One region of the Pedobacter sp. KBW01 genome, then DNA from elsewhere that is predicted to be linked to it. Evidence: riboswitches for the same ligand, from Rfam matches in the RefSeq annotation. Region 1 holds a riboswitch; the other holds the start of a gene.
The links. Region 1 has a riboswitch for thiamine pyrophosphate ahead of thiS (sulfur carrier protein ThiS). Riboswitches for the same ligand answer to the same signal wherever they lie in the genome.
Positions count from the first base shown of each region.

Region 2: another riboswitch for thiamine pyrophosphate. It lies ahead of DBR40_RS22290 (TonB-dependent receptor); the one in region 1 lies ahead of thiS (sulfur carrier protein ThiS).

Region 1 covers NZ_QAJQ01000016.1:31,250-35,471, reverse strand. The annotation lists gene DBR40_RS17160 (thiamine phosphate synthase) at 1-20, opposite strand, end outside; gene thiC (phosphomethylpyrimidine synthase ThiC) at 27-1,910, opposite strand; gene thiS (sulfur carrier protein ThiS) at 2,040-2,243, opposite strand; TPP riboswitch at 2,307-2,394, opposite strand; gene DBR40_RS17145 (leucine-rich repeat-containing protein kinase family protein) at 2,624-3,931, shown strand; gene DBR40_RS17140 (VOC family protein) at 3,966-4,222, opposite strand, start outside.
Region 2 covers NZ_QAJQ01000027.1:16,895-21,116, reverse strand. The annotation lists gene carB (carbamoyl-phosphate synthase large subunit) at 1-797, opposite strand, end outside; gene DBR40_RS22300 (carboxypeptidase regulatory-like domain-containing protein) at 1,010-1,327, opposite strand; gene DBR40_RS22295 (AAA family ATPase) at 1,766-2,302, shown strand; TPP riboswitch at 2,490-2,588, shown strand; gene DBR40_RS22290 (TonB-dependent receptor) at 2,645-4,222, shown strand, end outside.

The DNA of each region.
Region 1 (4,222 bases):
GCAATTACAATCAGTTCCATTGTGTTTTATGAATATATTTCGCTTCCTTTTTGGGTAAACTCTTTCGATTTTTCCTGCATTCCTTTGGTCAGTGCATCTGCGGTCTCCAGCCCTTGTTGTGCGGCATATTCGCGCACATCTTGTGTGATTTTCATAGAGCAGAAATTTGGTCCGCACATAGAACAGAAGTGGGCAATCTTAGCGCCTTCGGCCGGCAGGGTTTCATCGTGAAATTCCTTAGCGGTATCAGGATCAAGTGAAAGGTTAAACTGGTCTTCCCATCTAAATTCGAAACGTGCTTTACTTAAAGCGTTGTCGCGGTATTGCGCGCCCGGGTGGCCTTTGGCCAAATCAGCCGCATGGGCAGCAATTTTATAGGTAATTACCCCGTCTTTCACATCTTTTTTGTTCGGTAGGCCCAAATGTTCTTTAGGGGTTACATAGCAAAGCATGGCGGTTCCAAACCAACCAATCATGGCGGCGCCAATGGCCGAAGTAATGTGATCGTAACCCGGTGCAATATCTGTAGTTAAGGGGCCTAAGGTGTAAAAAGGCGCTTCCGAGCAGTGTTCGAGTTGTTTTTCCATGTTGGCCTTAATCAGGTGCATGGGTACGTGCCCGGGACCTTCAATAATGGTTTGTACATCGTGTTTCCAGGCAATTTTGGTTAGTTCTCCCAAAGTTTCGAGTTCCGAAAACTGCGCTTCATCATTTGCATCGGCAATACAGCCCGGTCTTAAACCATCGCCTAATGAGAACGCCACATCGTAAGCTTTCATAATTTCGCAGATTTCTTCGAAATGGGTGTAAAGGAAGTTTTCCTTGTGGTGTGCCAAACACCATTTGGCCATGATCGATCCGCCACGCGAAACAATACCGGTAATCCTTTTGGCTGTTAATGGCACATAACGAAGCAATACGCCGGCATGGATGGTAAAATAATCTACCCCCTGCTCTGCCTGCTCAATAAGCGTGTCGCGGAAGATTTCCCAGGTAAGGTCTTCTGCTTTCCCGTTTACTTTTTCTAATGCCTGATAAATAGGAACGGTACCAATAGGCACCGGCGAATTGCGGATAATCCATTCGCGGGTTTCGTGTATGTTTTTTCCTGTCGATAAATCCATAATTGTATCGGCGCCCCACCTACATGCCCAAACGGCCTTTTCTACCTCTTCTTCAATGGTTGAGGTAACTGCAGAGTTACCAATATTGGCATTGATCTTTACCAGGAAATTACGGCCGATAATCATCGGTTCCAGTTCGGGGTGATTAATGTTACATGGAATTACCGCACGGCCTGCGGCCACTTCTGCCCGTACAAATTCGGGGGTAATGTAGCCTTTTGGGGTATTGGCGCCAAAGCTGTTGCCCTGGTGCTGGTGGTTCATTACCTCGTGCTGGTTGCCAAGCTGTTCGTTTAAAATATCGATCTGCTGGTTTTCGCGGATGGCAATATATTCCATTTCGGCAGTTATAATGCCTTTTTTGGCGTAATGCATTTGCGATACATTGGCGCCTGCCTTTGCCTGATAAGGTTTATTGATATGGTTAAACCTTAAAATATCGAGTTTACTATCGGCCAGGCGCTGCTGTCCATATGCCGATGATAGCTGATCGAGCTGCGTTACATCCAGGCGGTCTTTTACCCATTGCTCGCGCAGGCGTGGCAAACCTTTCCTTACATCAATAACCGCGTTAGGATCGGTATAAGGGCCACTGGTATCGTACACCGTTACCGGCGGGTTTGGCTCGGTTAAACCAAATCCATTATGGATTTTAGTGTCGGTTAAGCGGATTTCGCGCATGGCCACATGTATATTGTGGATTTTGCCGGGCACAAATATTTTGGTAGATGCCGGAAACGGGCTGCGGCTGATTGCTTCGGCGTTAGGGGTTTTTTCTTGTTTCATATTAGAAGAGTGACTGAATGATTGAATGGGGAATAATTGAGTGATTGAATGACAGAATTGACGAATGAATGAAGGATTAATTGGACTGTATCTTCAATTAACTCATTTAAATCCAATCATTCGTCGATTTTATCCGCCCTGAGTAGCTTTAATGAGTATAATCTGATCGCCAGGCTGTAAGATATGCACAGGCCAGCTCGATTTCGGCACGATAGTTTGGTTAACGGCAATGGCCAGACCATTGGTTGCTGAAACTGCCAGATAATTAAGCATGCGTTCAATAGAACAGGCTTCGCCAAGAAAATGGTTTTGATTGTTTATAGTTACTTCCATGTTTAAAAAAAATTGGAAAAACTATAGAGATTGCCCCTAACAGGGTACGAAAAGACGGCAACAGATGTTGCACTCACTTTTCCCTTCGGCAGTACTAACTACATCAGGTTCGAAGGGTATTTCTCAGCACTAGGCACCCCTAAAGTTTTTTGTAAATATAGCGCTATAATTTACTAATGCAAATAAAAAATAAATCTGAGTCGGGCCGATGAAACTTATGATGAGCTTCTTATGATTGTATTATCAGTTTGAATTTATTGTTTGAAGAAAATAAACATAGATAAAATCTATTTTCTTTTATTTTAATATAGTTTCCGCTGTTTAGTGTTCATTTCCTTATATAGCGGTATCTTCGCGTGTAATTAAAATCGAAGTACATTATGGGGCAAACCTTATTACAACTGCAAAGCGGTGAACTTAATGGATCGGTATCGTTAAAATTAACTGAAAACCTGACCCACTTCCCTTTAGCCATATTTGACCTTGCCGATACACTGGAGGTACTGGATCTTTCGTTTAATAAGCTGTTTGCCTTGCCCGAAGATTTTGGCCGCTTAAAGAAATTACGGATTTTCTTTTGTTCTGAAAATCATTTTAAGGTGCTGCCTGAGGTACTGGCCGATTGCCCTCAGCTCGAAATTGTAGGTTTTAAGTCTAATCAGATCGAAACAGTGCCAGCCAAGGCATTAAACCCTAATCTCCGTTGGCTGATTTTAACCAATAACAACATCGCCACCTTACCTGATGAAATTAGCTTTTGCCCACGCATGGAAAAACTTATGCTGGCAGGAAACCGACTTGTGGCTTTGCCTGAAACGCTTAGCCGATGTAAAAACCTGGGTTTGTTGCGTATTGCGGCAAATAAGCTGCATGAGTTGCCACAATGGATAGCCACCATGCCTAAGTTAGCGTGGATTGCCTTTTCTGGTAATAATTTTAGTAAAACCCCTGCTGTTGAAAAACTTTCGGCCATCAACTGGCATGATCTGGAAATCAGCCATGTATTGGGCGAAGGCGCATCGGGTGTGATTTCGAAAGCCAACCGCACCATTAGTGATGAAATACAGGAGGTAGCGGTTAAGATTTTTAAAGGAGATGTAACCAGCGATGGGTTGCCGGAAGATGAAATGATGGCTTATATTGCTGCGGGTTTTCACCCCGGGCTGGTTAACCTGATTGGGCAGATTGCATTGCACCCTGAAGATAAAAAAGGTTTGGTGATGGAACTTATCCCGCATCATTTTTATAACCTGGGCAATCCGCCAAGTTTAGAGAGTTGTACACGCGATGTTTTTCCTGCTGATCGGGTACTGACTGAAAAACAGGTTTTAGGTATTGCAAGAATAATTGCTTCGCTGGCCAATCAGTTACACAGCGCAGGGATTATGCATGGCGATTTATACGCGCACAACACCTTGATTGATGATGAAGGAAGTGCTTTGTTCGGTGATTTTGGTGCAGCCAGTTTTTATAATCAGCTTAGCGCAAAACTGGTTTTTGCATTAGAACGCATTGAAGTGTTGGCCTATGGTTACCTGCTCGATGATTTACTGGCGTTGCACAGGCAATCTATTAGCAGAAAAGTTTTAGAAAGTATAGCTGCACTGAGGGATGCCTGTTTGGTGCCGGATGTGGCAAATCGCCCTGGCTTTCAAGATTTGGTAACAGAATTGAGTAAAATTGACTAGTCCCGCTTATATTTCTCAGGACTAGTCATATTTTTTAACCGTTGGTGGTAAAGTTAACCATCCACTGGATACCGAACCTGTCTTTAAAACTGCCAAAGTAATCGCCCCAGAACATATCAGCCATTGGCATTTCAATGGTTCCACCTGCTGAAAGACCATTAAACAACCTGTCGGCATCATCGCGACTTTCGGCTTGTAAATTAATGTACATGTTGTTTCCTTCTGTAAGTACATGGCCTGCAGATGGTACGCAATCAGAAGCCATTAAAATGGTGTGCCCGTTAATCGGTA
Region 2 (4,222 bases), on a different contig from region 1:
CGGTCAGATAAAGTCATGGCCGGAGCAACAGTAATCGAATCACCAGTGTGGATACCCATCGGGTCGAAGTTTTCGATCGAGCAGATAATGATTACGTTATCGTTGCTATCTCTTAACAACTCTAACTCATACTCTTTCCAGCCTAAAACTGCTTTCTCTACCAAAACCTCGTGTGTTGGCGAAGCTTCTAAACCACGTTTAAGTGCAGCATCGAATTCTTCTTTTCTGTGCACAAAACCACCACCAGAACCACCTAAGGTATATGATGGGCGGATTACCAATGGAAAACCAATTTCCTGAGCGGCTTCTTTACCTTCTAAGAATGAGTTGGCAATTTTCGATTGAGCAACACCTACGCCTATATCAACCATTAACTGGCGGAAGGCTTCGCGGTTTTCTGTTTTCTCGATTGCATCAACATCAACCCCTACAACTTTAACACCGTATCTTTCCCAAACACCGCGTTCTTCTGCTTCTTTACAAAGATTAAGTGCTGTTTGGCCACCCATAGTTGGTAGCACGGCATCAATTTTAGGTAAACTTGCATCAGCAATATGCTCTTGCAAAATCTCTTCGATCGAATCAACTGTTAACGGACGAAGGTAAACATGGTCGCCGATAACTTTATCCGTCATAATAGTAGCCGGATTAGAGTTGATAATTGATACGGTAATCCCTTCTTCTTTTAAAGATAGGGCCGCTTGAGAACCCGAGTAATCAAATTCACAGGCTTGGCCAATAATAATTGGTCCAGATCCGATAATTAGTACTGAGCGAATGGAAGTGTCTTTAGGCATGATAAAGCTTAAACAATAATTAAAATTCTAAAGTATTGGTTCATTTAAGAACCTTAGAAAGCAACGAGATTTAGTGCTATTGCGAAGAAAAATCCCAACTGTTCTGTCGGGATGCAAAGATACATCTTTAGCGCGATTTTAAGCTGATTTTTTTAAAATAAAAAAGAGGCCTTTATTCTGCCTCTTTTTTATCTTTTCTTTTGTTAAAACACCTACTGTTGTAATTTAATTTCGCCTAAATCTGTAGTAGCACTATCTTTCACTGCCACCTTTTCAATAACAGCATCTTTGTACGGCGCGTTGGCCTGTATCCAAACTGTATAAACGCCTTCTTTAAGGTTAGAAAAGGTGAAAACTCCCTGGCTCAACTGTGCCTTTAAGGTATCGGTTCCGGCTACAAGTGAAACAGAAGCAGCAGCATCTGAAGGAGTGATTTTACCAATAATTCCGCCTAACTTAATATTTGTATAGGCGATTGCCCCCAGGGCAAAAACAATGAGCAGCGCTAATATTGCACATAACTTTTTCATTGGTTTAGTTTTTAATTTTCAACTGTCTAAAATAAATAACACCAATTAGTACAAATAGTTTTAAATAATGAACAGCCAAAATTCAAAACGTACTAATAATTATACACAATAGTAGTGCCGAAATATACAATTGTAATCTGAATGTTAATAAGTGTTAAAATAACACTAAGAAACTGCCCTCAGAAGTCAGAATTAAGTCACGAAGTTGTGATGTTCGCAATATTGGCAATAATGTTGTAATAAGTAGAACATATATGCGTTTTGTATATACTTTAGACAATGATCTAAAGCTTCCTCCGCGGATTAGTTACCCGCCATGAGGATTTCTTCATAAATAGTTTGTTTGGTTTATTATCCGGTTAGAGGAGCCCTCCTCAACCGGATTTTTTCTTTTAAGGCATTTTCTTTTACATTTGAACCTTGTCAGAATACATTTACGTGAATAAAAATATTAAAAAGATCGCCGTTGTTGGTCCCGAGAGTACAGGTAAATCAACACTGTCTCAATTATTGGCCAGGTACTATAAAGTTTCGTGGGTACCTGAGTACGCCCGCTATTATTGCGAAAACCTGGTTACAGATTATACCTTACAGGATGAGGAGAACATGTTTTATGGTCAGGTGGCACTCGAAGATGCTATCCTTGCCGTAACAGAAAGTGATTTTATTATTTGCGATACCACTTTTATAACGGTTAAAATATGGAGCGATGAAGTGCTGGGCAAAACCCCGCAATCGGTTTTGGATACCCTACCCAAAAGGCCCTACGATTTATATCTGTTAATGGATATTGATTTGCCCTGGCAAGATGATCCGCTGCGCGATTTCCCCAACCAACGCGAATACTTTATGGAAGTATGGCATAAAGAACTAAAAGCACTCGATGCAAATTATGTAGTAATTAGTGGCCTGGGCGATGATAGGTTGGCCAATGCTAAAAAAGCAGTTGACGATTTTTTAGCTGGATCAGCATAATAAATTTTCGAATATTGCGATTACGCCGTCAATTTTTTGAACTTTTAGCCCCATAATATCACAATATCCGCCCGAATTGCCAAATATTCCCTACATTTGCACCATCATTAGGGGTGCCTTGTTTAAATAAACACAAAAACAGGCTGAGAACATACCCATTGACTTGAATAACCAAATCAAAATATTCAATTTTCAAAAACTGAACATTGAAATTTGATTATTGGAATTTTAAAGTCATGCACCTGATCCGGGTAATGCCGGCGTAGGGATTGGAGTTATGGAAGTTTAACTAAAAATCGGGGAAACCCCTTTTTCCGGTTGGTTTAACTAAAAACAAGAACATTGAAAAATTTACTATTTGCAGCGCTTGTTGCAATATTGCCTTTCTTTGCATCGGCACAACTTGCTGTTACCGGCAAGGTAACGGACCAAAACCGTAATGCCCTACCTGGGGCCACCGTTAAAATAAAAAATAAGAAAACCATTGTATTGAGCGATGCAGGCGGAAACTTCACCCTATCAAACCTCGCTGATGGAAAATATACCTTTGTAGTGAGTTATGTTGGGTACAAAACTGAAGAAAAAACAGTAACCCTTTCGCAAAACAGTACGATAGATTTCTCTTTAACCGCGCAGAATTTTCTGGCCGATGAAGTGATTGTAAGGGCAACAAGGGCCACCGAAAAATCGGCAACTACTTATAAGAACATTGGCAAAGAAGAAATCCAGCAAAATAACTTTGGCCAGGATTTACCTTTTATTTTACAGAATACTCCAGGTGTGGTAGTTAATTCGGATGCAGGTGCTGGCGTTGGTTATACCGGAATCCGCATACGGGGAAGCGACAATAGCCGCATTAACGTAACGGTTAACGGTATTCCAATTAACGATAGCGAAAGTCAGGGAACATTTTACGTAAACATGCCCGATTTTGCTTCATCAGTTGATAATGTTCAGATTCAGCGAGGAGTAGGTACTTCGACCAATGGAGCCGGTGCTTTTGGTGCCAGCTTAAACATCCAGACTACCGCCAGCGAAACCGAACCTTATGCAGAAGTAAATAGCACTTATGGTAGTTTTGACACCTGGAAAAACACCGTAAAAGTTGGAACAGGCTTAATTAACAACCGTTTTAGTTTCGATGGCCGTTTATCGAGAATCAGTTCTGATGGCTATGTAGATCGTGGTTCATCTTTACTTAAATCTTATTTCCTTTCAGGTGCATACCATGGTAACAAGGATTTATTGCGCGTAAATGTTTTCTCTGGTAACGAAAAAACTTATCAGTCGTGGAATGGCATTCCGCAATCGCGTTTAGAAAATGATGTGGCTGGCATGAATGCCTATATAGCCCGGAATGAGCTTAGCGCGGAAGACGCAGCTAACCTGTTAAACTCAGGAAGAAGATATAACAGTTTCTTATACAATAACCAAACTGATAATTATGTTCAAAACCATTATCAGTTAATTTATGCGAGACAGTTCTCTGATCAGTTCTCATTTAACGGAGCGCTACACTATACCCAGGGCTCAGGCTACTACGAAGAATACCGTGTGCAGGATCAACTAAAAAATTACGGCTTAAATCCGGTTGTTATTGCCGGTGGTACGCCAATTACCAAAACAGATTTGATTCGCCGCCGCTGGTTAGATAACGACTTTTATGGCGTTACCTATGCGTTTAACTATGTTCCGCAAAAGAACCTCAACTTTACGCTTGGTGGTGCATATAACGAATATAAAGGTGCACACTTTGGACAGGTTATCTGGGCACAATATGCCTCAAACGGCAATATAGACAGGCATTATTATGATAACGATGGCTTTAAAACAGACTTCAACACCTATGCTAAGGTTAACTACAGCCCTATAGAATCGTTAAGCTTGTTTGCTGATTTACAATACCGCCGCGTTTATTAC